DNA from 3 places in the Priestia sp. YIM B13491 genome. Region 2 is predicted to be linked to each of the others. Evidence: riboswitches for the same ligand, from Rfam matches in the RefSeq annotation. Region 2 holds a riboswitch; each other region holds the start of a gene.
What was found. A riboswitch is a leader RNA that binds a small molecule or an ion and turns the genes downstream of it on or off. The one in region 2 is predicted to bind thiamine pyrophosphate.
Positions count from the first base shown of each region.

Region 1 (8,083 bases), on a different contig from region 2:
TAACTTTCCTTCAAGCTGCTTAATTTGTTTTTTAAGCTGTTCTACTTCATTATTGATAGATATTTGAACCACTGTTAACAAACTCTTTAGCTTTTTCTTTCATTCCTTCTTTTCTTACTTCGTTTACATCTTTTTCATTTTCTTGAGCCATGTTACGAATATCTTGAGAAATACGCATCGAACAGAATTTAGGTCCACACATTGAACAGAAATGGGCTGTTTTAGCACCTTCAGCGGGAAGTGTTTCATCGTGATATTCTTTTGCGCGCTCTGGATCTAGTGACAGGTTAAATTGATCATTCCATCTAAATTCAAATCTTGCTTTAGACAGAGCATTATCGCGTTTTTGTGCTCCTGGATGGCCTTTTGCTAGGTCAGCAGCATGCGCAGCAATTTTATAGGTGATAACGCCTTCGCGAACGTCTTCTTTATTCGGGAGTCCTAAATGTTCTTTTGGCGTTACGTAGCAAAGCATAGCTGTCCCAAACCAGCCAATCATTGCAGCACCAATACCTGATGTAATATGGTCATAGCCTGGAGCGATGTCGGTTGTAAGCGGTCCAAGAGTATAGAAGGGAGCTTCCTGGCATATTTCCATTTGTTTATCTACGTTTTCTTTGATGAGATGCATTGGAACATGTCCAGGACCTTCAATCATAACTTGAACATCGTGTTTCCAAGCAATTTTAGTTAATTCACCAAGCGTTTCTAATTCACCGAACTGTGCCTCATCATTAGCATCTGCAATGGAACCAGGACGTAGCCCATCGCCAAGCGAAATAGCAATATCGTATGCTTTACAGATTTCACAGATTTCTTCAAAGCGAGTATATAAAAAGTTCTCTTCATGATGAGCTAAACACCACTGCGCCAAGATGGATCCTCCGCGTGAAACAATACCTGTCGTACGTTTCGCTGTCAGGGGAATATAACGTAAAAGAACACCTGCGTGAATAGTAAAGTAATCAACACCTTGTTCTGCTTGTTCAATTAATGTATCGCGGTATGCTTCCCACGTTAGATCTTCTGCTACGCCTTTTACTTTTTCAAGCGCTTGGTAAATAGGAACGGTCCCTACAGGAACAGGCGAGTTGCGGATAATCCATTCGCGTGTTGTGTGAATATCCTTTCCTGTTGATAGATCCATAATTGTATCGGCTCCCCAACGCGTTGCCCATGTCATTTTTTCTACTTCATCTTCAATAGCTGAACGAATAGCTGAATTTCCGATATTAGCATTAATTTTCACATGGAATTTGCGGCCGATAATCATCGGTTCGCTCTCAGGGTGATTGATATTATTAGGGATAATTGCACGTCCTCTTGCTACTTCTTCACGCACAACTTCAGGATTCATCTGTTCACGAATAGCGATAAATTCCATTTCGGGCGTGATGATTCCTTTTTTCGCATAGTGCATTTGCGTTACATTTTGATTTTTTTTCGCGCGCAAAGGTAAACGTTTAGTGATAAAGCGCTCGTACTGATCTCTTGGATCACCGTCATAATAACCGTTATCCTGTGGCTGAACCGTACGGCCTTGATATGTTTCTACATCGTTTCGTTCTGCAATCCACTTTTCGCGCAGAGCCGGTAATCCTTTTTGTAAATTAATTTCATAACAGGGATCTGTATAAACACCGCTCGTGTCGTATACACGTACGGGACTATTTTCTTCTTCCCCAAAAGATCCTGTAGTAGGAGACTGATGAATTTCACGCATAGGCACTTTAAGGTCTTCTCTGGATCCTTGGACATATACTTTGTGACTGTTTGGAAAAGGCTTTTTCATAGAAACTGATACATTTTGTTTTGACATTACATATTCCTCCGGTTTCGCATAAAGTGTAGCTATACCGAACCATAAAAAAATCGGGTTCTGTGATAGACAGAACCCGATGGAATAGGCGAAAAAAGAATAAACATATACTATTCTTTTCAAGACTACTTCCCTCCGCTGGTATAACCCAAATCAGGTTCAAAGGGTTAAAGAGTTTTATTGCACTCTTCTCTCAGTCTGAGCTATCAGACACCCCTAGTAGAAATAACATTCAAATTATTCAATTTACGGCTTAAGTTTACCATCATTCGGTAAAAAATCAACCCTTAAATAAAAAAAGCTAGACAATTAACGTTGTCTAGCGGCATCGATTGCAATCACAATAGCTGTAATAATGTGCATGATAAACCCTAAAAATGGAATCCAAGCAACCAGTGAAGTAACAATCCCTAGTATGTTTCCATACGCAGATAACCCTCGTCTATTAGCTAAAATGAGCGTGATAGCATGAAGAATAAATCCAATAAAAAGAGGAGTATAACTAAAGCCCATAACAATCCCGGCGCCAATTAAAGGAATTCCCAGCAAGGCTTCATACCCAGCAGTCACCCATTTCATTGTACGTACATTTCCATTCATAGTAAAAAGCCTCCTAAAAAAGATACTACTATATACGAGTAAAGAGAGAAAAAAGTTTCAAATTACTTAGGGGATATGCCGTATAAGCAAGCACTAGTTGATTAAAATGATAGATGACAGTAAAGGGGATGGAAAAAACATAATGATTTAGTCATTTTTGTACACTAAAGAAAAATAGTCTAGATGATTCATTTTTAGCTAAGGAACCGGAATTTATACCGAACATAGTGACTACTTTCTAATATAAATAAAAGCTGATATCGTGTTTTTTGATTATAGCATGTAAGGTTTTTATTACAAATTATTAAAGATTCTTATCTTTTTGCAAATACACATTGTATTTCATAGTTTTAACAATTATGATAAAAAAGCAAGTGTCAAAATAGGAAAATAGTTGAGCATGTAAAACTAAGCGATAAGCTTATTAATTTGAAAGAAAGGCAAGGTACATAGCTTTATGTGGGAAATTATTGTAGCAATCATTTTAGGGATTGTAGAAGGTTTAACAGAGTTTGCTCCTGTTTCGTCAACTGGGCATATGATTATTGTGGATGACCTATGGTTAAATTCCAAAGAATTATTTTCATCTCCAGTAGCTAATACATTTAAAATTGTTATTCAGCTAGGGTCGATCTTAGCAGTAGTAGTTATTTTTAAAGATCGTTTCATTAATTTATTAGGATTGGGAAAAAAGCCAGCTGCTCCAATTGGGCCGACAAATCGCTTGAATTTAATGCAGGTAATTGTTGGTTTGTTACCCGCAGGAGTGTTAGGACTTTTGTTTGATGATTACATTGATGAACATTTGTTTTCTTTAAATACGGTGCTAATTGGCTTAGTAGTCGGAGCTGTATTAATGATTCTAGCAGATTTGTTTGGACCTAAACGTCCGCGTGTAGAGACGGTGGACCAAATGTCTTATGGACAAGCACTGGGTATAGGACTGTTTCAATGTATTGCTCTTTGGCCAGGTTTTTCTCGTTCAGGCTCAACGATTTCAGGAGGAGTTCTTCTTGGAATGAGCCATAAGGCAGCGGCAGATTTTACATTTATTATGGCAGTGCCAATCATGGCAGGAGCAAGTGGACTTTCATTGGTTAAAAACTGGCAGTATTTCACATCAGATGCGCTACCGTTTTTTATTGCTGGTTTTATCAGCGCCTTTATTTTTGCGCTGGTATCTATTCGCTTTTTCCTGAAATTAATTAATCGTATCAAATTAGTACCGTTTGCACTATATCGAATTGTGTTAGCAGCCATTCTATATTTTGTATTTTTATAAAATAAACACGCGAGTTCTTTAGTCCCGTAAGCTTCTAATAGAGACTCAAAGAGCAAGAAAAAGCTATTGCAATGTTGCAATAGCTTTTTTGCATAAATATATATTATCGCCTTTTGAAAGCGTTTTATAAACATGGGTATTGACAAAACGTGTCGAAAAATAGTAAATTAATATTTGTGCAGTATAAAGTTAAGTAAAAGTAAGACTTCTGTTTAGTTTTATTGACTGTAAAAAACGTATGACAACGTATAGATCGTTTTAATTTTATAAAAACTGAATAATAAGCTTAATCGTATAGAGCGGGGGAATCATTATCGGCAGTAAAGCTGCCTTGGGGTGAATCCTTACAAAAGGTAGGAAACTCTCAATTCCGAATCCGACAGTTAACCCCGTTTGCTTCATTGAGAGAAAGAGCCCAAAATAGCGTAAGTAAAAGGCTGTTCTTTCTTAAGAATAGTCTTTTTTTGTTTTTTCAGAAAAGTATATACAAATGTCATACATCTTTGGGGAGGTACATCTATGAAAAAAATTCGTTTTGGTTTGGCTACGCAGATTTTTACCGGATTAATCCTCGGTGTTCTTGTAGGGGTAATTTGGTTTAACGATCCGCGTGTAGTAACATACCTACAGCCGCTAGGAGACCTATTTTTAAGATTAATTAAGATGATTGTTATTCCAATTGTTATCTCAAGCTTAGTCGTTGGAGTTGCAGGAGCAGGGAGCGGTAAACAGGTCGGAAAGCTCGGCGTTAAAACCATTCTCTATTTTGAAATTATTACGACTTTTGCAATTATAATCGGTGTATTGGTTGCTAATATTTTTCATCCTGGGCAAGGTGTAGACATTCATTCAGCACAGAAGAGTGATATTTCACAATACGTTGAAACATCAAAACAGCAAGAAGGAAAGTCAGTGGCTGAAACGTTCTTACACATTGTTCCAACAAACTTTTTCCAGTCAATTGTTGAAGGAGACATGCTAGCAATTATCTTCTTTACAGTGTTATTTGCACTTGGAGTAGCGGCAATTGGGGAAAGAGGAAAGCCAGTTGTACAATTCTTCGACGGCGTTTCTCATGCAATGTTTCACGTGGTAAACCTTGTAATGAAAGTGGCTCCAATTGGTGTATTTGCTTTAATTGGTGTAACAGTTTCAAAATTCGGCTTAGAGTCACTTCTTTCATTAGGAAAGCTTGTTATCTTAGTTTACTTAGCGTTAATTTTCTTCCTACTTATTGTATTAGGAGGAATCGCGAAATGGGCAGGAATTAACATTTTCCACTTGTTCCGCTATATGAAAGATGAACTGTTGTTAGCATACAGTACATCTAGTTCTGAGACAGTTCTTCCGCGTATTATGGAAAAACTTGAAAAGATGGGCTGTCCAAAAGCTATCGTATCGTTCGTTGTACCAATTGGTTATACATTTAATCTAGATGGTTCCGTTCTTTATCAAGCGATTGCAGCGTTATTCTTAGCGCAGGTGTACGGTATTGATTTAACGATCGTTCAACAGCTGACGCTCATTCTTGTATTGATGGTTACATCTAAAGGAATGGCTGCCGTGCCAGGAACATCATTTGTTGTATTACTGGCTACTCTTGGAACAATCGGTGTTCCGGCAGAAGGATTAGCCTTCATTGCTGGAGTAGACAGAATCATGGATATGGCACGTACGGTTGTTAACTTAGTAGGAAACACACTAGCAGCAATTGTGATGTCTAAATCTGAAGGCAAATTTGACCCTAAAAAAGGTACAGAGGTCATGAGAGCCGGCTAATTTATAAATTAAAAAGCTACTTATTCTATTCAAAAAATTAGAATAAGTAGCTTTTTTCATAATAATTCCTTTATTATTATGGAAATTGACCCTATAATATGTAACATCAGGTATAAATAAATCCAAATTTTATTCTTACATAAAAGCAGTCACTGGTTCCTTTCTTTATCAATAAATATAGAGATAGCTTAGCTAGTTGGGGGATAGTAGAGTATGTGGAAAAAACGAATATGGGTCATCGCCTCGATAGTAATCGTATGTTTGTTAATCCCTTACAGTTTACCGATTGTGTTTGCTTTATTAACAGCATTAGCGCTTGAGGGTATTGTTCAAAAATTGCATCAATCTTTTAAAATGAAGAGAGTCTATGCAGTGCTTATGACCTTCATTTTATATGTTGTTTCGCTCATACTTATTGGATTTTTTATTGTTCGGACAATCGTTACGCAAGTGGTTGCTCTTTCAAAAATAGCGCCTTCCTTTGTAAAAGAAATCTATGAAACCGCGATTTATCCAACTATTATTAAGTGGAAATACTATTCAAACGCTCTTCCTACAGAAGTGATTTCTTCTATCGAGCGCACGCTTGAAAAAACCGTAAATTCATTAGATTCTCTATTAAAAAGTACGGTAGAAATTATCATTAGCTTTGCCGCTACTGTTCCTGGGTTTCTATTAGAGTTTCTTATTTATTTAGTAGCGCTTGTATTTATCAGCCTTGAGCTGCCTGCTATTAAAAATAAAATCAAGTCATTTTTAACAGAAGAAACGAAATATAAGCTACAAGTTGTCATCACTCAGCTTATCCAAGCGGGGGTTGGTTTTATCAAGGCACAAATTATCTTAAGTGTCATGACGTTTGTAATGGCTTATGTAGGGCTTTGGCTATTAGATGTTCCGTATACCGCGCTTCTTAGTTTATTAATTGTAATTGTCGATATTTTACCAATCCTTGGGACAGGCTCGGTGCTCGTTCCATGGGGGATTTTTGCTCTTACGCAAGGGCATGACTCATTAGCAATCGGCTTATTTATTCTATTTGGAGTCATTACGGTAGTAAGACGTGTAGTAGAACCAAAAGTATTTTCTACAAATATGGGTATTTCACCTTTGGCTGCACTAGTTAGTTTGTACATTGGATTTAAACTTTTAGGTTTTGTCGGGTTATTTTTAGGACCGGCTTTAGTTATTTTATACGATGCTCTTCGTAAAGTAGGTATTATTCAAATTAACTTTAAACTATAAAAGCGCTGGATAAAACTAGCGCTTTTTTTTATTGAAACTTTTGTGGTACGTAATACGTAAAGAGGGAAAGGAAAAAACTATGTCGCATTGGTTTTTATCTATCAATCGGTTAATTATAGTTTTGCAGTCTTAGATTTAATGACATGAGGAGGAGAATTTTTGTTAGAGTCAGTTTTACTTTCTTTAATTGAAGCGCTAAAACAGCTCTCTTATTTTGGCGTAATTTTAGCATTAACGTTTGAATTTGTCCCGGCAGAGCTTGTTTTACCTTTAGTAGGGTATTGGGTGTACCAAGGTGATATGAACTTGTATTTGGCTATCCTTGCAGGTACAGTAGGCGGTGTTTGTGGACCGTTGACTCTTTATGCACTGGGACGTTACGGTGGACGACCGCTGGTTTTAAAATATGGAAAATACTTTTTGGTGAAAGAAAAAGAAATTGACGCCGCCGATCGCTTTTTTAATAAGTACGGCAGCGGGGTTGCTTTTTTTGGACGCTTTATTCCAGGAGTGCGCACGGCTATCTCTTTTCCGTGCGGGATGGCAAAAATGAATGTATGGCTGTTTTCTATTTATACATTTGTGGCGATGCTTCCAGTAACGGCTATTTACGTATATTTAGGATATAAGTTAGGACCTAAGTGGAAAGAGGTGGGGCCGATTGTGTCTCAATATATGCAGCCTATTGGAATCGGAATTGTTGTTTTAATTGCATTGTTTTTTATCATTAAATATGTGCGGAATAAACAAGTAGGGCAGAACTGATAAATCGAGGAAAAGAGTGAGGATATGTCAGAGCATGAGCAGTTAAGAGTAGAGTTACGAAAAATTGAAAAGTGGGAGAAAGACCAAAAAGGACTTTTTCTCTGGGAGCGGCTGGCTCGTTTGCCTTTTTCAGCTTTAGATAAAGTAACGCCGAAGTTCATTCATCAAAAAATAGAAAAATTATTAGATGAAATTGCTAAGTATGTTGATAATGGAGGCCAGTATTTAGCTAATACGTCTGCCACGCTAGAAAAAGCATCAGCACAATTACAAGAAAAGAAACAACTTTCGATAGAGGATATTCAGCATTTATCTCTGCAAGAAATGGATGAATTGGCAGAGCATTTTATTGAAGTCCGAAAAAAGAACGCACAGCTGCAAGGAGCTACAACCGGGGTAGGCGGGATTTTTACACTGGCGATTGATGTTCCTTTTGTATTAGGGCTTACACTTAAGACACTGCAAGAAGTGGCTGTTTCTTATGGGTACGACCCCACTGAGCAAGAGGAACGAATTTTTATGGTCAAATGCATGCAGTTTTCGTCTTCTGACATTGTAGGGAAACGTGCGATTTTAGAAGAATTAGCAAGCGG
Region 1 covers NZ_JBHZOR010000021.1:11,607-19,689, forward strand. Annotated here, with positions in the region: gene thiC (phosphomethylpyrimidine synthase ThiC) at 50-1,819, opposite strand; TPP riboswitch at 1,933-2,047, opposite strand; gene ACFX4E_RS27440 (hypothetical protein) at 2,129-2,419, opposite strand; gene ACFX4E_RS27445 (undecaprenyl-diphosphate phosphatase) at 2,877-3,701, shown strand; cyclic di-AMP (ydaO/yuaA leader) riboswitch at 3,975-4,114, shown strand; gene ACFX4E_RS27450 (glutamate/proton symporter GltT) at 4,221-5,480, shown strand; gene ytvI (sporulation integral membrane protein YtvI) at 5,694-6,725, shown strand; gene ACFX4E_RS27460 (DedA family protein) at 6,885-7,490, shown strand; gene ACFX4E_RS27465 (EcsC family protein) at 7,515-8,083, shown strand, end outside.
Region 1: another riboswitch for thiamine pyrophosphate. It lies ahead of thiC (phosphomethylpyrimidine synthase ThiC); the one in region 2 lies ahead of ACFX4E_RS09515 (acetylornithine deacetylase).

Region 2 (8,083 bases):
TACAGCTAGTACAAAAGAAATTTTAAACATAATGAATAAAGAAGATCAAAAAGTGGCGCTTGCTGTACAAAAAGTACTTCCAGACGTAGGGGTGGCAGTTGAATTTGTAAGTGAATCGTTTCAAAAGGAAGGCCGGCTTATTTATGTCGGAGCGGGAACAAGCGGAAGGCTGGGAGTATTGGATGCTGTTGAATGCCCGCCTACTTTCAGTACCAATCCGGATCAAGTACAGGGATTGATGGCTGGAGGAGAAAAAGCATTTGTTAAAGCAGTTGAAGGTGCTGAAGATAAAGAAGAATTGGGAGCAGCAGATTTACAAAAAATTCATTTGAATGAACGAGACACAGTCATTGGAATTGCTGCAAGCGGACGCACTCCTTATGTGATTGGTGCATTAAGATATGCAAAATCTGTAAAAGCTAAAACGGTAGCGCTGTCTTGCAATGGTAATTCTCTTATTGGAAAAGAAGCGGACCATAGTATTGAGGTGGTAGTAGGTCCGGAAGTGCTAACAGGTTCCACAAGGTTAAAAGCAGCAAGCGCTCATAAAATGATTCTCAACATGATTTCTACAGCGGCTATGATCAAAGTAGGAAAAGCGTATGAAAACTTAATGATAGATGTTCATGTGAGTAATGAAAAGCTTAAAGAACGAGCGATAGGTATTATTTGTAAAATTACAGGTGTTTCTTATGAACAAGCAAGCCAAACGCTTGAAGAAGCAAATAATGAGGTAAAAACAGCAGTGGTTATGATCAAAACAAATGAAAATTACGACACCGCGAAGATGTTACTGAATAATGCGGGCGGTTATGTGAGAAAAGCGATTGAACATTACGTATAAAGGAGAGAAACGATGTCAACAGGCGGATTAACAATGATTAAAAACATGGTGGCTAAGCTTCCTGATTCGGAGAGGAAAATTGCTGAATATATTTTAAACAACCCGCATACTGTGATAAACAGTACGGCTGGAGAATTAGGTAGACTAGCGAATGCTAGCAGTGCTGCTGTTATTCGTTTGTGTAAATCTATCGGGGTTAGCGGGTTTCAAGAATTAAAGGTAAGAGTAGCCGGTGATTTAGCTAGAGATACGGAGCAAGGATACCGCGATATTGAAACAAATGAAACGATTCAATCTATTGTCAAAAAAACGGCAAGCAACAGCATTCAAAGTCTAAGTGATACGGCCGAGCTTGTGAATTATAAAGAAGCAGAGCGGGCTGTTTTAGCGCTGATTGAAGCTAAAAACATTCATTTTTTTGGAATCGGTGCTTCACATATTATTGCTATGGATGCGCAGCAAAAATTTCTTCGAATTAATAAAAATGCCACGGCTTTTGCAGATAGCCATTTAGCAGCTACACTCATCGCAAATGCAAGTAAAGACGATGTAGTTGTGGGCATCTCTTTTTCAGGGGAGACTCCTGAAGTAAGCAACGTCTTATCTTTAGCTAAAAATCGCGGAGTAAAGACGATTAGCTTAACCAAATACGGACAGTCTACCGTTTCATCTTTAGCTGATATCTGTTTGTATACGTCTTATTCTCAAGAAGCGCCGTTTCGAAGCGCAGCTACATCGTCTCGTTTAGCCCAGCTTTATGTGATTGATGTACTATTTTTAAGTATTGCAGCGCAGCAGTATGACCAGACGATTGAGTATATTGATAAAACAAGGGATGCCATTCAGTTTTTGAAAACTAAGAAATAAAAAAAGAAAACGATTACAAAAAGGGGATTTTGTGGTCTGTTTCCTCAGTACCGTATCCATCTAAGAGGAAAATACAAAGGGGGATTAACATGTCTTTAGATAATCATCAATTAGCAAAGGTTATTTTGAAGATGCTTGGGGGAGCATCAAATATTGAAGCGTATACGCATTGTATGACGCGGCTGCGCGTGACTGTAAAAGATGATTCAATTGTAAAAAAGGCAGATATACGAAAGCTTGAAGGCGTACTCGGATTAGTGGAAGAAGAAACGCTGCAAATCATTATTGGTCCTGGAAAAGTAAACAAAGTAACAGAGGAGTTTGGAAAGTTAATTGATGAATCTGGCGGTATTAATTTAGAAAATCGTGCGGCTCAGCGGAAATCGGAGCTGAAAGAAAAAAATGCAACTCCGTTTAAGCTCTTGCTTCGCCGAATTGCAAGTATTTTTATTCCGTTAATACCTGCTCTTGTAGCATCTGGACTTATCACCGGAGTGACAAAAGCAGCAGTTCAAGCGAAGTGGCTTCCTGCAGATTCACAGATTGCTATTCTTTTAACCGTTATCGGAAGCGGCTTATTTGCTTATCTGGGTATTTTAGTAGGTATTAATGCAGCAAAAGAATTTGGTGGTTCGCCGGCTTTAGGGGGCTTAGCTGGTATTTTAGTCATTAATCCTGCCGTAGCTGATATTAAACTTTTTGGTGAAGCACTTTTGCCGGGTCGGGGTGGCTTAATAGGAGTTTTGCTTGCAGCAATCTTTATGGCCGTAGTGGAAAAACGAGTGCGTAAATTTGTCCCTCAGTCACTGGATATTATTATTACACCAACCGTTACGGTGTTAATTACAGGCATTATTACGTATGTAGTATTCATGCCAATCGGCGGCTTGATTTCAGACGGAATCACAAAAGGCCTTTTAGGAGTTTTGGAGGTTGGAGGAGTTGTAGCAGGCTTTGTTTTAGGAGCAACATTTTTGCCGCTCGTCATTACAGGACTTCATCAAGGTCTTACTCCTGTTCATTTAGAGCTTATCAATTCAATTGGAGATGATCCGCTTCTTCCTATACTAGCAATGGGCGGAGCCGGTCAGGTCGGTGCAGCTTTTGCTATCTATATCAAAACAAAGAAAAAACGTTTAAAGCGAGCAATTGGAGGCGCTCTTCCTTCAGGGCTGCTTGGAATTGGAGAGCCGCTTATTTTTGGAGTCACACTTCCTTTAGGACGCCCCTTTTTAACCGCTTGTCTTGGAGCTGGAATCGGCGGAGCGTTTCAGGCGCACTTTCATATTGCGACTGTAGCAGTGGGAGTCTCAGGTTTGCCGCTTACGTTTTTAGTTCATGCGCATCAAATTCTTCTTTATTTACTCGGGTTAGTTGTTGCTTACGCAGCCGGCTTTGTTTGTACGTATTTCTTTGGATTCAACGATGAAATGGCGAGAGAGTTTGAATGATTGGCATTTCGTTTTATTTAAATGATAGTGATGCTAAAAAAAGATTAATAGAAGCAAGTGAGTGCGGCGTCACACGTGCATTCACTTCGCTTCACATTCCAGAGGAAAAAGGAGATTTGGCTGAACGGGCAAAAGAACTGCTGTATGTGGCTAGAGATTGTGGAATAAGCGTGTATGCAGACGTATCCAAGCATACGCCGGTTCATTTAGGTATCGAAAGCCTTATGTCGCTATCTTCACTTGGCGTATCTGGTATTAGACTAGACGATGGGTTTAGCACAGCAGAAACTCTTTCGCTTGCGAATGAATTTTATATTGCTGTTAATGCAAGTACGTTATCCAAACAAGAAATTGAAGCACTCTTATGTGCAGGTCTTCATCATCATCAGCTGCTTGCATGGCATAATTTTTATCCTCGACCTGAAACAGGGCTTGAAGAAACGTTTTTTCAACAGCAGACAGATTTATTTAATGAACTTCGTATCCCAGTCTGCGCTTATATTCCCGGGGAAGGCGAAAAGAGAGGCCCTATTTATCAAGGTCTTCCTACTAGAGAAAAAGACCGTAATAGATGCCCTTTTACCTCTGCAGTAGATTTATACGGCTGCGGAGTAGCGGAGGTTTATATTGGAGATCCATGCGCCGGTTCAAGTTTATTAAAGCGTTTGGTTCAATATCAAGAAAGCAGCATTATTCCGCTGCGCATTCGTTCACCTCATATAGAGGGAACGTACAGCGTGCGTCCAGATGTATCAAGAGACGCTCTGCGTTTAGTTGATACACGATCTGTGAAACCAGTGCCGCCATTTCATACAGTCGAGCGCAGAATCGGAGCAATTACAATGGACAATGATGGCTACGGACGTTATAGAGGAGAGGTTCAAATAGCTAAAACGAATTTGCCTGCAAATGCGAATGTGAACGTGATTGGGTATGTGATAGAAGAAGATCATGAGCTGCTTTCGTTAGTGAAACCGGGGCAAAAACTTGAGCTTATTCCTGTCTGAATGGAAAAACGGTGTATTTTTAAAGAAGCCGATAGCTAACTAGTAAGCTTATAAAAGTAAAGAGCACACACTGCTTAAAAAAAGTGTGTGCTTTTTATTTTACTAAAAAGGAAACTATTTTCATTGCTGAATCATGAACCTTTCTATTGAATAAAACGCTTTACTATGATAAAACTATTACAGGTAAACATATGATAATCGTTTAATTTTATAGAGATACAACGCCACTAGGGGTGCTTTCTAAGCTGAGAGAGACGAGAAGTCTTAACCCTTATAACCTGAACTAGGTAATACTAGCGTAGGAAAGAGGTATTGTAATGGATGTTTTGTATGGTATTTCCTTACGAACTCGTTATAATAATTTTTTGTATATAAACAAAAACACTTCTTTCCTGCGAAAGAAGTGTTTTTTTATGCGTAAAGGAAGGTGTCATACATGGAAGAAACAATTGATTTGCTTGTCAAACAGGTAGAGGAGCGCAAAGGGGAGCTAATCCAGTTAGTAAAAACGCTTGTTGCATATAAAACGCCAGCGCCTCCTGCACGAAATTCTCATGAAGCGCAGCGCTACGTAGCGGATTTCCTTAAAAACTGCGGTTTTTCCATCGATATGTGGGATTTATATTGCAACGATCCTATTGTAGTGGGCACGTTAAAAGGGAAAAAATCAGCTGACTATCAAAGCTTAATTATTAACGGGCATATGGATGTAGCTGAGGTACAAGAAAATGAAAAGTGGGAGACAAATCCGTTTGAAGCTGTAGTAAAAGACAACATGATAATCGGACGCGGAGTTGCTGATATGAAAGGCGGCTTGGCAGGAGCATTATTTGCAGTCCAGCTTTTAACAGAAGCAGGAATCGAACTGCCGGGAGACTTGATTTTTGAATCCGTTGTAGGAGAAGAAGTGGGAGAGGCAGGTACGCTGCAATGCTGTCAGAAAGGATATACAGCTGACTTTGCGCTTGTTGCTGATACGAGTGATTTACATATTCAAGGTCAAGGCGGAGTAATCACGGGATGGATTACGATAAAAAGCAGTAAAACCTATCATGACGGTACACGCCGAAGTATGATTCATGCTGGAGGAGGTCTGTTAGCTGCGAGTGCTATTGAGAAGATGGCAAAAGTGATCGGAGGGCTGCAAGAATTGGAGCGCCACTGGGCTGTTACAAAAAGCTATCCAGGATTTTTGCCGGGAACAAATACGATTAATCCAGCAGTAATCGAAGGGGGAAGACATGCTGCTTTTATTGCAGATGAATGCAGGCTGTGGGTCACCGTTCACTATTATCCCAATGAATCATACGACCAAGTATCAAAAGAAGTGGAAGAATACATTTTAGCTATTGCAAAAGCAGATCCATGGTTAAAAGATAACCTGCCAACCTTTGAATGGGGAGGCACATCAATGATTGAAGACAGAGGAGAAATCTTCCCGTCATTAGAAATTGATGAAAATCATGCTGGAGTACAGCTGCTTGCACATACTCATGAACAAATTGAAGGGAAAAAGCCCCCAATCGATGTGTCAACTAGCGTAACAGACGGGGGATGGCTAGCTGATGCGGGGATTCCGGCCGCTATTTATGGTCCGGGAAATTTAGCAAATGCACATGCTGTGAACGAACAATTAGATATAAATCAGCTTGTTCAATATACAAAAGTGATGTTGCAGTTCATTTATACGTGGCTGCATACGCATAAGGAGTGATCATCATGAAATTTAGTGAACGATTATACGAAAAGCTGCAGCCTATTTGGCGTCAAAATCATAATCATCCCTTTGTACAGGGAATGGGAGACGGAACGCTTGAAAAGGAGAAGTTTCGCTTTTACATGATTCAAGATTACCTTTACCTAATTGATTATGCAAAATTATTTGCGGTTGGAGCCATGAAAGCTACTGATGTTCAAACGATGGGGAAATTTGCTGCACTTTTGGATTCTACATTAAACGAAGAAATGAGCCTGCACCGTGAGTATGCCAAGAAATTTGAAATCAGTGAAAAAGAATTAGAAAAAGCGCAGCCATCTCCTACAACGCTTGCATACACACACTATATGCTGCACGTTGGTCAAAGCGGCACATTAGCTGAATTAGTGGCGGCTCTTTTGCCTTGTATGTGGAGCTATTGGGAAATAGGAAAAGAACTCAGTGAAAAGCCTGGAGCTAACAATGAGTTTTATCGTGAGTGGATTGAAATGTACAGCTCAGAAGAATTTGGAGAACTAGCGACATGGTGTATTAATTTATTCGACTCACTTACTGAAGACAAATCAGAAGCGGAGTTAGAAAAGCTCGAAGAAATTTTCTTGAATACAACGCGTTTTGAGTATATGTTCTGGGATATGGCTTATAACGAAGCGATGTGGCCAATTCATGAATAAGTCTGTGTTATCTTTTCAAAACGTCAGTTTTACGTACAAAAACGGTGATCAACCGATTTTAACATCATTAAACTTAGACGTAAAAGAAGGCGAGTTTGTCAGTATCGTTGGAGCGAGCGGTTCTGGGAAAAGTACGTTGTTTCGTCTCATTACAGGCCTTGAACAGCAGAGTGAAGGCGATATCGTGATTAACGGACAGTCTTATGAAAAACGGCTTGGAAAAGTAGGCTACATGCCGCAGCAAGATTTGCTTCTTCCGTGGCGCACGATTTTAGACAATGCAGCTCTGCCGCTTGAGCTTCACAATGTGTCAAAAGCAAGTGCTCATAGGCAAGTATCTCAGCTGCTCGAAGAGTTTGGTTTAAAAGGGTATGAAAATCGTTTTCCAAGTGATTTATCCGGAGGGATGAAGCAGCGTGTTTCTTTTCTGCGAACGGTATTAAGCGGTTCTAACGTACTGCTTTTAGATGAGCCTTTTAGTGCGCTTGATGCCATTACGCGTTTATCAATGCAGGAATGGCTGCTTGAACAATGGCAAAAGCGTAAACATAGCATCTTATTTATCACTCATGACGTAAACGAAGCCCTGTTTTTATCAGATCGTATTTTTATCTTTTCAGACAAGCCGGTAAGTCATCTTGAAGAGATTAAAGTACCGCTTAGCAGGCCTCGAACGCAAAAAGATTTGAATCAACAGCGTGTGCTTGATGTGAAAGATTATTTAATTGAACAGCTAAGATCGAAGGTGAACACATGAAAAAATACGGGGCTTCAGTTATTTTAGTCGTCATTTTGCTGGCTGCTTGGGAAATTGGAGCACGCATTGTAAACTATCCGTTTATTTTACCAACGCCCACCGGTATTTTAACGAAGCTTTGGGAGCTGCGAATGGATTTATTGTTTAAGCATTTACCAGCTACGCTATCTATTGTTGTAATTGGGCTGGTTATATCCGTGGTGCTGGGAGTTATGCTGGCTGTATGGATGAATTGGAGTCCGCTTATTGAGCGTGCTTTCTATCCGCTTATTATTGCGTCGCAAATGATTCCCACCATTGCCATAGCTCCTGTATTTGTTCTGTGGTTTGGCTACTCCATTTGGAGCAAAGTGATTGTGACCGTATTAATTACTTTTTTTCCTATTACGGTTAGCACATTTGACGGGCTTCGTTCGACCAATAAAGAGTTAAAAGAACTCATGCTGACCATGGGAGCAACAAAAAAAGATATTTTCTTTAAGTTGAACATTCCTTCTGCACTGCCTCATTTTTATTCAGGGCTCAAAGTAGCGGTTACCTTTAGTATAATAGGTGCTGCCATTGGCGAATGGTTAGGTGCACAAGCAGGCTTAGGATATTTCAGTCGTCGTATGATGACACAGTTTGATGCAGCTGGTGTATTTGCACCAATTGTGATTTTATCCGCGCTTGGTATTTTATTCTTTATTATTGTAGTAGGTTTCGAAAAACGTTCATTAAAGTGGAGGAAAACAGAATGAAAAAATGGTTTGTAATTGGTTTAAGC
Region 2 covers NZ_JBHZOR010000002.1:679,330-687,412, reverse strand. Annotated here, with positions in the region: gene murQ (N-acetylmuramic acid 6-phosphate etherase) at 1-844, shown strand, start outside; gene ACFX4E_RS09530 (MurR/RpiR family transcriptional regulator) at 857-1,711, shown strand; gene ACFX4E_RS09525 (PTS transporter subunit EIIC) at 1,801-3,162, shown strand; gene ACFX4E_RS09520 (MupG family TIM beta-alpha barrel fold protein) at 3,159-4,169, shown strand; TPP riboswitch at 4,389-4,491, shown strand; gene ACFX4E_RS09515 (acetylornithine deacetylase) at 4,606-5,883, shown strand; gene tenA (thiaminase II) at 5,889-6,560, shown strand; gene ACFX4E_RS09505 (ABC transporter ATP-binding protein) at 6,553-7,317, shown strand; gene ACFX4E_RS09500 (ABC transporter permease) at 7,314-8,057, shown strand; gene ACFX4E_RS09495 (ABC transporter substrate-binding protein) at 8,054-8,083, shown strand, end outside.

Region 3 (8,083 bases), on a different contig from region 2:
ACTGTATTTTATGATGCTGTACAAGCACAGAATCCCTAATACTAAGGCAATGCTTGGCACGACCGGGTAGTTCACTTTAAAAGGACGGGACAGGTTAGGTTCTTTTTTGCGTAAAATAAAGAGAGAAACTAAACTGATGCAGTACATCATCATTGCTCCGAACACGGATAAGATAATAAGTGCATTGGCAAACGTTGCAGATCCTGCACAAATCACGCCGATTGCTCCCGGAATCAACAAACCGCCGACAGGAACTCCTTTTTTATTCGTTTTAGCGAGAAATTTAGGAAAGTAACCATCTCGTGCAAGCGCATAGGTTTGTCTTGAAAATCCCATGATGATTCCATTTAAGCTAGCAATCAAGCCGAATAGCCCGATAATAGCAACAACGGTTGAAATGCCGTTTCCGTATACAGAAGACAGCGCCTGTGGAAGTGGATAATCGGCTAGCTTCCCGCTTCCTCCGCCAAGTCCAGCTGTTACAAATAGTGTAAACAACGTTGCGGTTGCTAGAGTAATAATCGCTCCAATAAATCCTTTAGGAATGTTTTTCTTAGGATTTTCCACTTCTTCCGCTGCCATTGCTCCTCCTTCTATTGCCAGATAAAACCAAACAGCGAATGGAATAGCTGCTAATACCCCTGTTGGCCCGTTAATAAATGAATGATCATTAAAAATATTCGATGTTTGTACATGAGGCAAACCAGCTACATAAAAAATAGATAAACCAATTAGTGCAACAATGGTAGCTGTAAGCTCAATCACCGCTACTTCTTTTACCCCGATTAAATTTAATAAAACAAAGAAAATAAAGGCACCTACTGTTGCGTATACAGGGTTAACGGCTGGAATGAGAAAATGCAGGTATGCTCCTGTTGATACGGCAATAGCAGGAGGAGCAAAAATAAATTCAAGCAAGCAGGCAATTCCTGCGATATATCCCCCAAAAGGTCCAAGTGCTCTTCTTGCATAAGCTGAAGGTCCACCTGCTTGCGGGATAGATGTTGAAAGCTCTGCATAACTGAACATAAACGTCGTGTAAAACACAGTTACAATTAAGGTTGCAATTGCAAGTCCGATAATCCCGCCTTGTTCAAACCCGTAATTCCACCCAAAGTATTGTCCTGAAATAACCATACCAACTGAAATAGCCCATAAATGAATAGGTTTTAATTGTTTTTGTAACGCCATACGTTCTCCTCCTTTTGATGTTTAGACAATAAGATGTACACCGCTTGTTTGCTGCTTGATCATTTTGTCAATCATGGTACCGATATGTGCGGCTGCCTCAATAGGAGGCGTCCCTCTTTTATGAATATTAGAAATGACCATACGATCAGACTCTTTTTTGCCTTTGCTAGGTTCATAGCACATGTAAGCACTCATTGATTCAGCACTGACCAGTCCAGGTCGCTCCCCAATCAATAGCACAAGTGCTTTTGACTTTATGATCTCGCCTATTTCATCCATACACGCAACTCGTCCCCCTTTTACAAAAAATGAAGTCCCGATATGAAGTCCATATGACTGCAGGGAGTCAATTAAAGCTGGATAGACGTCGCTTATGTTTTCTTCAATTGCCTTGGCGCTCAGTCCATCCGAGACTACCACTTGTACATCAGGCCGCTGCACACAGTTTTTAAAAATTTCTTTCTTAGCGTTATCTGCTAATAACCTTCCTTGATCTGGCCGTTTTAAATAATGTTCTTTTGACTCCACACGTGTATTCACAGAGAAAAGGTTAAACTCGGCTAAAATATCTTCTGAAACTACTCCATATACAGAGTCTACAGCTGCAGCGTGATCCGTGCGAAAAGATAAAACGTCTTTTGTTAGCGGCCTTGTTCCTGTACGGCCGACACCTATGCGGGCAGGGGTAAATTGTTTAAGTGTTTCAAGCGGATCGCGATTTGACTTTGGTATCATAGTAAGCACCTTCCTTAAATCAAATTCATAAAAATAGTTGGGTCTCCGGCTCTAGACGTAAAGCGCCCGTTGTCCATAATACGCTGATCTTCAAGCCACTTTTGAAATAACGGCGTTGGGGTACGACCTAACACGTTACGGACCGTTGCAATGTCATGATAACTAAGAGACTGGTAGTTTAGCATGCAGTCATCAGCCATGGGCACTCCTATGACAAAGTTCACTCCAGCTGTTCCCAGAAGCATACTTAAATTATCCATATCATTTTGATCAGCATCCATGTGGTTGGTGTAACATACGTCTACTCCCATAGGCAGGCCGTGCATTTTACCCATAAAATGATCTTCTAACCCAGCTCGTAGAACTTGTTTGCTGTTATATAAGTATTCAGGTCCAATAAATCCAACAACTGTATTAACTAAAAAAGGCTTGTAGTGACGAGCTAAGCCGTAGCATCTGGCTTCGAGCGTTACTTGATCAATGTTATAGTGAGCTTCTGCTGACAGTTCAGAACCTTGTCCTGTTTCAAAATACCAGCGGTTTGGACCTTTTGCCGTTCCTTTTTCACGAATTAACGCTGTCGCTTCATCGAGCATAGACAGTGAAATTCCAAATGAATCATTACCAGCTTCTGTACCTGCTAAACTTTGAAAAATCAAGTCAGCAGATCCTCCTTTTTCAATTGCTCTCATTTGACTCGTTACGTGTGATAATACACAGTTTTGAGTAGGAATTGACCATTCGTTGATTATATTTTTTGTTTCATTTAAAAGCGCGTAGATATTATCCGTTGTGTCAATAACAGGGTTAATTCCGATAACCGCATCTCCAATTCCATAGCTTAACGCTTCGTATAGAGATGCTCTCATTCCTTTTAAATTATCTGAAGGATGATTAGGCTGGGCTCTAGAAGCCAATACTCCTTTTTGGCCGATAGTCGTTTGACAAGTAGTTTGCACTTCTATCTTGGCAGCTCCTTGAATTAAATCTAAATTGGACATAATTTTAGTAGCCGCCGCAATCATTTCGCTGCTTAATCCTTGGCTAAGTGCAAGAAGGTCTTCTCCGCTATGCTGATCGGATAAAATATATTCTCTTAAATCCCCTACTGTCCAATTTTTAATAATATCGTAAACAGATGAATCAATCTGACTTTCGATTAATGCCGAGACGTTGTCTTCATCTGCGCTGAGCAGCGGATAGTTTCTGATATCAGCAAGTGTGATATCAGCTAGGACTTGCTTTGCTGCCATTCGTTCTTTCATTGACTCAGCGCTAACTCCTGCGAGCTGATCTCCAGAACGCTCTTCGTTTGCTTTGGCCATGATTTCTTTTAAGCTATAAAATGAAAATGTTTCTCCTAACAATCGTGTAGTTTTAAACATCGTTTCCTCCTTGTATATTTAGTAGATTATGATGAAAAAGCGAGCGTTTTAACGGAAACGGAGATCGCTTCTCCAGCTACTGGTAACCCTAGATCAATGTAATCTCCGTGTGTAAAATCAATTTGATCTAAACAAATAATTTCTAACTCTTTCCTCTGTTTAGCTAATGCTTGTCCTAAAGCTTTTGCAATATCTTGCTCGCATAGAACAACGAGGCACTTAGCTCCTTTAAAACAAGCAATAAATTCAGCGCTTATTACTTTTGCTAATTCTTGAAGCATCTTATAGCTGCAGTAAGGAAAATGAGATAAAGCAATAGCAGCGGGGGGATCTTCTGCGCTGAAAATAGTTGAAGCCTGCATACATGCCGCTCGAGCTCTTTCTTGAAACATCAGCGGATTCCATTTCTCTTCTTGCTGAACAGGTATCTCTACAATCGGTATATTTTTTAACGGCAGCCGCTTTGACCCAATGTATACAGTTGATCCGCTAACTTCTGTATTTTGCATACCAGCCCCAATTACAGTAGCGCGCGTTGTCTCAGCGGCTTGAGATACTTGGATGGATTGAAAATGATATGCTAGAAGCGGACCAACGTCTCCATGTATGGCCACTTCCTTCACTGTTTTTGGCTTTTGCTTCTCCATCATTTCTCCTACTCCTCCTGAAACCATGATCATTTCGGGGATAGAAGATCTTGTATGAGGAGAAACGATCAGCGAGGAATTTTGATTCAGCGCATTTACATAATTCACGGTTTCTTCAGCTAGTAATTGACAGATAGACGAGAGCTTTTCAAATGTTGCTTTTTCACCTTCTCGCAGTGTTAAAGAATTATTTTTCAAAAATTCAGTTAAATGAGAAGAAACGTAGGTAACCAAACCTTCTGAATTCAGACGAATTAATCTTCCTCCCACATGCAGTGTAAACGTTTCTATAACTTTTCCATTTTGACATAAAGCGATGTTAGCAGTTCCTCCTCCTACATCAATATTGGCAATTACTGCATTTGTTTCAGCAGAACGTTCGATTGCTCCTGATCCTTTTGCAGCTAATATTCCTTCTAAGTCAGCGCCGGCTGTTGCAACAACAAAATCCCCAGCATGTTCGGCTAGATAGTGAACGATACTTTCTGCATTTTTCTTTCTGGCCGTTTCTCCTGTGATGATCACAGCACCTGCCTCCACTTGATCTAAGGAGATTCCTGCATTCTTATACTCTTGTTCTAGTAGTACCGTTAATCGTTGAACATCGATTTCAACATCGTTTAGCATAGGAGTGGTATAGATAGAACTTGCATACGTTACGCGACGATCAATAATTTGACAGCCTGGCAGCGTAAACTGATTTTGTTGATTTGCTATTAACAGCTTGCTTACAATCAGTTTTGTTGTACTTGTTCCAATATCTAAACCTATGCTCGTGATCCATTTCTGTAGCATGCTATCAATCCCTTATCTCGTTTGAATATGGTGATTATCATAAAACAGTTTTTTGAATATTTCACTAACTATGTTATCAAACCTGACACACTTTTGTGTAAACAAAGGTGACAAATGACAAAAAAGACTAAATCTTGGTAGATTTAGTCTTTTTGCTTATGATGAGTGTGATTTAGTTATAATCATTCTTGATGCCGATGGAATTAATAGTGAAAGAATGATTAAGCAGGCTATTAGTGATCCTACCATTGAAATCCCGTTCATTGAAAAAGAATACCATAGAGCGGACATGCCCTTTGGCGCATATGATCCCCAGAAAATAATACCCGCAATAAAGTGCCAGAAATACCGTGCGAAGCTGCCGATAATAAGGGATAAAACAATCAAAACAAAAGCTTTTGATCTGTTATTGTTAGCTAAATTTGTTTTAATAGATTGCGAAAAAATACCTCCAAAACCTATAAAAGCAAAAGCCACAATATATTCAATAAACGTTTGCAGCGCTGTTAAAATATAAGCCGTTCCTGTTGCCAACTGTAAAAGCCCCCATAATAGACCAGATAGAGCCCCGCCTTTTACTCCCCAGCGAAAGCACATAATAAAAATGGGCACCATGGAGAACGAAATACTCACAGCCGTTGCAATCTTAATGGAAGGCAAAAGATCAAGTAGAAGTGCCAATGCTGCAAAAATAGCTATTTCAATTTTAGCCTGTAAAGGTAATGCTTTATTCACGTTTCTCACTCCTGTTTTTGAATCATTCATATCAAACGGTTTACACAGGAGTAAGCAAATATATGCTACTATTCCCACATTCCTACGCTAGCGTTAACTAACAGGTTCGAAGGGTCTGAACAATTTGTTCACTCTCAGCACGGCGGCTCCCCCTGTGGTACGTTCGGATATTTATGTAGTATTATGACAACATCCATTATATCATATGTAACAAAATAGATTCGAGAGATTTCAAAGATGTTTCTATTTTCTGAATCTATTTTTTATAATGACAATCGTTTTAGTATTTGGTATACTTCTTTTATGTCAAATGAATATAAAAAACCCTCATCCTAATCGATGAGGTAGAGGTCGCAGTTTTTAATAGTAAAGCAACGGAAATGCAGAGAACATTGAGGATGTTGCTTGAAAGGAAAAATTGCCGAAGTTTAGATCACTTCTCGGTTGATTTAAGCTGGGGCTGTCTCCGAACAGGAACAGAACTGTCACATCATGCGAGTGATGTGAAGAGCTATCTTCACGGAAGGTTGACGCGGTTTTCAGATTTAAAAGCGCGCACATATACTGCGGGCTTTTTTTATGTTATCCCGTCTCTTTCCGTACATTCGAAAGGAGTATTTATCTATGCAAGAGCAGCAAGAATTAAAACGTGGGTTGAAATCTCGCCACTTGACGATGATTTCATTAGGAGGAGCCATCGGAACCGGCTTATTCCTAGCAAGTGGTGGAGCAATTCACACAGCAGGACCTGGGGGAGCGCTTTTAGCTTACGCTATCATTGGTGTCATGGTTTACTTTTTGATGACCAGCCTAGCGGAGCTCGCAGCTTATATGCCTGAAGCCGGTTCGTTTAGTACGTATGCGTCTCGGTTTGTAGATCCATCCTTTGGTTTCGCTCTCGGCTGGAACTATTGGTATAACTGGGCTATTACGATTGCAGCTGAATTATCGGCTGGAGCCCTTATTATGAAATTTTGGTTCCCAAACTCTTCTTCTATTTTATGGAGTGCCCTGTTTTTATTAATTATGTTTGGGCTTAACTACCTTTCTGTAAAAGGATTTGGTGAATCTGAATTTTGGTTTTCGTTAATTAAAGTAGTAACGGTTATCATCTTTTTAGTTATTGGTATTATGATGATTTTTGGTATCTTTAACAATGAAGCACCAGGTTTTAAAAACTTCACGCTTGGTGATGGACCCATTCACGGTGGATTCTTTACTGTCTTAGGTATTTTTATGGCTGCTGGTTTTTCATTCCAAGGAACAGAGTTGCTTGGAGTCGCAGCTGGAGAAAGTGAAGATCCGGAAAAAACGGTTCCTCGCGCAGTTAAACAAGTCTTCTGGCGCATCTTGTTATTTTATATTTTAGCTATTTTTGTTATCGGGATGCTTATTCCATACACAGCGGATTCATTAGCAAGTGATGATGTGCGGGTAAGTCCATTTACTTTAATATTCGAACGAGCAGGTCTGGCGTTTGCAGCATCAGCTATCAATGCCGTTATTTTAACAGCCGTTTTATCTGCTGGTAACTCAGGTATGTATGCTTCTACGCGTATGCTTTGGAACTTAGCGAAAGATGGAAAAGCACCGAGGTTCTTAGCAAAAGTAAATAAACGAGGCGTTCCGGTTAATGCTTTAATCGCAACGGCACTTGTCGGTACACTTGCATTTGGTGCTTCATTTTTTGGAGACGGTGCGGTATACACGTGGTTACTTAACGCTTCTGGTATGTCTGGTTTTATTGCTTGGTTAGGAATTGCCATCAGCCACTATCGTTTTAGAAGAGCATTTGTTGCTCAAGGTCATGATTTGAGTGAACTTCCATATCATGCAAAACTTTTCCCGTTTGGTCCTATCTTTGCCTTTATTTTATGTGCTGTTGTCATTTTAGGTCAAAACTATTCGGCGTTTACGGGTGATTCGATTGACTGGTACGGTGTACTTGTTTCTTATATCGGACTTCCTTTATTCTTAATTGTTTGGTTAGGATACAAATGGACGAAAAAGTCAAAACTTATTCCGTTAAAAGAATGCCAAGTAACAGTAAAAAAATACGAATAAAAAAAGCTCTCTATTCTTTTGAATAGAGAGCTTTTTTACGTGATCTGATCAGCAAAATGAAGAGATATATAGGCGGGCTGGTTTTTCATAACAAGCATATAACCTTTGAGGGGGCGATTACAGTAATCAGCAGCTTCTATATAATAAATATGCTGAATTAACCTGCTTAAATAGGTTACAAAAGATGGAAGTTGATGAGTAGGAATGCTTTGGATGTAGTCTATGATTTCTTGTTGAGTTTGAAGGCCTGAATGGGTACATTCTAACAGATAAAAAAGCGGATCTGCTGCTATAGTAGATAGTTCAGAGTTGTGTTTGATTCTATTCAGCTGGATATGCAGTTCTTTTTTTGACCATCTTTTTGGAATAGCTCTTAGATACTGATATTGAAAATGTGTATTCATGATAGCTAACACCTTTCGTATTAAAATAATAAAACGACTTATTATTTTAATAACCTTTACACATGAAACTAAAACGTTACAATGTGTAAAGGTGTCATACATCTTATAAAATAAGCTGATAAAAAAG
Region 3 covers NZ_JBHZOR010000006.1:48,463-56,545, forward strand. Annotated here, with positions in the region: gene eat (ethanolamine permease) at 1-1,191, opposite strand, end outside; gene eutC (ethanolamine ammonia-lyase subunit EutC) at 1,213-1,926, opposite strand; gene ACFX4E_RS20645 (ethanolamine ammonia-lyase subunit EutB) at 1,941-3,311, opposite strand; gene ACFX4E_RS20650 (ethanolamine ammonia-lyase reactivating factor EutA) at 3,338-4,753, opposite strand; gene thiT (energy-coupled thiamine transporter ThiT) at 4,910-5,518, opposite strand; TPP riboswitch at 5,551-5,651, opposite strand; lysine riboswitch at 5,826-6,010, shown strand; gene ACFX4E_RS20660 (amino acid permease) at 6,113-7,552, shown strand; gene ACFX4E_RS20665 (hypothetical protein) at 7,588-7,956, opposite strand; gene ACFX4E_RS20670 (GNAT family N-acetyltransferase) at 8,060-8,083, opposite strand, start outside.
Region 3: another riboswitch for thiamine pyrophosphate. It lies ahead of thiT (energy-coupled thiamine transporter ThiT); the one in region 2 lies ahead of ACFX4E_RS09515 (acetylornithine deacetylase).